Regions from separate parts of the Pseudocitrobacter corydidari genome, predicted to be linked through region 1. Evidence: predicted binding sites of a transcription regulator. Region 1 holds the regulator's gene; the other holds the start of a gene.
What was found. Region 1 encodes LexA, which represses DNA repair genes until DNA is damaged. Its sites were predicted from a motif close to TNCTGTATGTACATACAGNA; they were not measured.
Positions count from the first base shown of each region.

Region 2: the regulator LexA is predicted to act here: its motif matches at 1,399-1,418, upstream of uvrB (excinuclease ABC subunit UvrB).

Region 1 covers NZ_CP087880.1:3,516,199-3,518,404, reverse strand. The annotation lists gene plsB (glycerol-3-phosphate 1-O-acyltransferase PlsB) at 1-127, opposite strand, end outside; gene G163CM_RS16355 (diacylglycerol kinase) at 258-626, shown strand; gene lexA (transcriptional repressor LexA) at 736-1,344, shown strand; gene dinF (MATE family efflux transporter DinF) at 1,413-2,206, shown strand, end outside.
Region 2 covers NZ_CP087880.1:2,224,694-2,226,899, forward strand. The annotation lists gene uvrB (excinuclease ABC subunit UvrB) at 1-1,320, opposite strand, end outside; gene G163CM_RS10350 (ABC transporter ATP-binding protein) at 2,070-2,206, shown strand, end outside.

The DNA.
Region 1 (2,206 bases):
ACATGATCGGGCGCGAGGTATCGAGCCCCAATTCCTGGGCAGGCTCTGCCGGAATAGACTTGCTTTTTACCAGTATGCTTAATGGTAAATTCAGTAATTTGTAGTAAATTCGTGGCCAACCGGACATAAACGATGTAAAGCCTCTGGTTAATCATGCAAATGCGCGGCAAGAATATCAGAAAGTCAGCAGGATTTCTGTTCTACCGCCGATAACAGCTACTGTCATTGATGCGTATAACGCTAAAAGGTTCTATTTGATGGCCAATAATACCACTGGACTCACCCGAATTATCAAAGCGGCTGGTTATTCCTGGAAAGGTTTTCGCGCGGCGTGGATAAACGAAGCCGCATTCCGCCAGGAAGGGGTCGCCTCGGTTGTGGCCATTATCATCGCTTGCTGGCTGGACGTTGACGCCATTACCCGCGTCTTGCTGATAAGCTCCGTCCTTCTGGTGATGATAGTGGAAATTCTCAATAGTGCGCTGGAAGCGGTGGTTGACCGCATTGGTTCTGAGTATCACGAACTCTCCGGGCGGGCGAAAGATATGGGTTCTGCGGCGGTATTGCTGGCGATTTTCGTCGCGGTGATGACCTGGGCCGTGCTGCTGTGGTCGCATTTCCACTGAGGCTCGCATAATCTGCGAAAACTCCTGTATTTTGTGTGTTTTGCGGTTCCAAAATAGCCGTTAACTGTATATACTCACAGCATAACTGTATATACACCCAGGGGGCGGAATGAAAGCGTTAACGACCAGGCAGCAAGAGGTGTTTGATCTCATTCGAGATCATATCGGCCAAACGGGCATGCCTCCGACACGTGCGGAAATTGCTCAGCGCCTGGGGTTCCGTTCCCCGAATGCGGCGGAAGAGCATCTGAAAGCGCTGGCGCGTAAAGGCGTTATTGAAATTGTTTCGGGTGCCTCGCGCGGCATTCGTCTGTTGGTAGAAGAAGAAACCGGCCTGCCGCTGATTGGCCGCGTCGCCGCCGGTGAGCCGCTGCTGGCGCAGCAGCACATTGAAGGCCACTATCAGGTCGATCCTTCACTGTTCAAACCAAACGCGGACTTCCTGCTGCGGGTGAGCGGTATGTCGATGAAAGATATCGGCATTATGGACGGCGACCTGCTCGCGGTGCACAAAACCCAGGACGTGCGTAACGGCCAGGTGGTTGTCGCGCGCATCGACGAAGAAGTAACGGTAAAACGCCTGAAAAAACAGGGCAACGTCGTCGAACTGTTGCCGGAAAACAGCGAGTTTTCCCCGATTATCGTCGATCTTCGCCTTCAGAACTTCTCCATTGAAGGGCTGGCCGTTGGCGTGATCCGCAACGGCGAATGGCTGTAATCCTCTCCCGATAACAACGGCGCATCATGCGCCGTTGTTTGTTCTCTTTTCTGTTCAGGTTCCTAACCATGTCGCTCTTCACGGCTGCCGACAAGGCATTATGGCGTCTCGCCCTCCCCATGATTTTCTCCAATATCACGGTTCCCCTGCTGGGGCTGGTGGATACGGCGGTGATTGGTCATCTGGATAGCCCTGTCTATCTCGGCGGCGTGGCGATTGGCGCAACGGCAACCAGCTTCCTGTTTATGCTGCTGCTCTTTTTACGTATGAGTACCACCGGCTTAACTGCGCAGGCCTTCGGCGCGAAAGATCCCCTCCGGCTTGCGCGCGCGCTGGTGCAACCGCTGCTGCTGGCGCTGGGGGCTGGGTTACTTATCGTACTTTTCAAAGGGCCGCTGATTAATCTGGCGCTCACCGTTGTCGGCGGCAGCGATGCAGTGCTGGAGCAGGCGCGGCGCTTCCTTGAAATTCGCTGGTTAAGCGCGCCCGCCTCGCTGGCGAACCTGGTGCTGCTGGGCTGGCTGCTCGGCGTTCAGTACGCGCGTGCGCCGGTAATTTTGCTGATCGTCGGCAACGTCCTGAACATTGTCCTCGACCTGTGGCTGGTGATGGGCCTGCATATGAACGTGCAGGGGGCGGCGCTGGCGACGGTGATTTCCGAATATGCCACGATGCTCATTGGCCTGCTGATGGCGCGTAAGGTGCTGGTGCTGCGCGGTATTACAACTGACATGCTGAAGACGGCCTGGCGCGGAAATATGCGCAGCCTGCTGGCACTCAATCGCGACATTATGCTGCGCTCGCTATTGCTTCAGCTCTGCTTTGGCGCATTAACCGTATTTGGCGCTCGGCTGGGCAGCGA
Region 2 (2,206 bases), 1.3 Mb from region 1:
ACGAATTTCTGACAGCAGATCGTCGACCTGCGTCGCCACCGGCCGCACTTCAATCACCGGATCGAGCAGGCCGGTAGGACGCACCACCTGATCGATAACTTCGTCGCCGGATTTCTCAAGCTCGTAGTTCCCAGGCGTCGCGGAAACGTAAATGGTTTGCGGCGCGAGGGCTTCAAATTCTTCAAACTTCAGCGGACGGTTATCAAGGGCCGACGGCAGACGGAAACCGTACTCCACCAGCGTCTCTTTACGCGCCCGGTCGCCGCGATACATGCCGCCAATTTGCGGAATGGTCACGTGGGATTCATCAATGACCAGCAGGCCATCCGCCGGAAGGTAATCAAACAACGTCGGCGGCGGCTCGCCCGGCCCGCGCCCAGAGAGATAGCGCGAGTAGTTTTCAATGCCCGAGCAGTAGCCCAGTTCATTCATCATTTCGAGGTCAAACTGTGTGCGCTGGCTGAGTCGCTGCTCTTCAAGCAGTTTGTTGTTCTCCAGCAGCACTTTGCGACGTTCAGCCAGTTCGTCTTTGATATCTTCCATCGCCTGCACGATGCGTTCGCGCGGGGTGACGTAGTGCGTTTTGGGATAGACCGTAAAACGTTGAATGGTGCCCTCTACGTGGCCCGTTAGCGGGTCAAACAGCGACAGGCGCTCGACCTCTTCGTCAAACAGTTCAACGCGCAGCGCCAGGTCTTCCGATTCCGCCGGGAAGATATCGATAACTTCGCCGCGTACGCGGAAAGTACCGCGCTGGAATGCCTGATCGTTGCGCGCGTATTGCAGCTCGGCCAGACGACGCAGAATGGCGCGCTGGTCGATAATCATGCCGACCGTCAGATGCAGCATCATTTTCAGGTAGAGATCCGGGTCGCCCAACCCGTAAATTGCCGACACGGAGGCCACCACGATGACGTCGCGACGCTCAAGCAAGGCTTTGGTCGCCGACAAACGCATCTGTTCAATGTGTTCGTTCACCGAGGCATCTTTCTCAATGAAGGTATCTGAACTGGGAACGTAGGCTTCCGGCTGATAGTAATCGTAGTAGGAGACGAAGAACTCGACGGCGTTTTCGGGGAAAAACTCTTTCATCTCGCCATACAGCTGCGCCGCCAGCGTTTTGTTTGGCGCAAGCACCATCGTCGGGCGCTGGAGATCGGCAATCACGTTGGCGACGGTGAAGGTTTTCCCCGAGCCGGTTACCCCCAACAGCGTTTGATGCGCAAGACCATCTTCCAGCCCTTCTTTCAGGCGCGCGATGGCATCAGGCTGATCGCCTGAGGGTTGAAAGGCCGAATGCAATTTGAACGGTTTACTCATGAACAAAGCTACCTGGTGGCGGGTTAATCGGGCAGGTGATTAATTCTACTCTCCAGCGCTAAATTTGCCAACAAAAAATACTGGATATAAAAACAGTAGCGCATTATGGTATTGCTGTTACGCCACGCTGAATCCATGCGTAGCGGCTGAAATTTGCGCTCTGGCAGGATAAAACAACTCCCTCTGGAGGTTATCCCCAGAACTTTTTCTGTTTTAACATTTGTCAATATGTGTCATTAAACTTTTATGTCAGTGAGTCGCGCGCCACCCTCTACCATTGCTTTTATTCATCTTACTGATAATAAAAGAAAAGATTGAAAAGCCGCGTTTCGCATCAATTTACTGGCAAGCCGCGTATTCTCTCGCCTTCCGCAGGTTTTCTAACTCTAATACACAAGGTTATCCACAGGAATAGTGGATAAGTGTCTGGAGGCCCTATCCCCTGTCACTCGGGCGTTTTCGTCGATCGACCCAAAAGCGACGGGTAAAAATTTTTTATCGTTAAATTTTGATTTTTATCAGCGAAAATCATCATGTGGTTTCTGCGTGACAGCCCTCACATTTTTGTATAAATTTTGCTCAGCACTCGCTGTTTTTTTGCGCCAGCGCTGTGCATCCCTTCTCTCCGATCCATCCCTATTTCTTAAGTTAATTCTTAAAAATCAGCCGTTATGCTGAGGAAAGTCCGTTCTGGCAAGAGAATTGCAATCTTCTTTCGTGACCCTGACCTATAGCTTGAGGAGAACACGATGTTGAGTTTGCATGCAGTCAATCATTTCTACGGAAACCAGCACACGCTCTGGAACATCGACCTCGAACTGGCTTCCGGCGAGTGCACCTGTTTAATCGGCCTTCCCGGTACGGGGAAGACCACGCTGGTGAACTG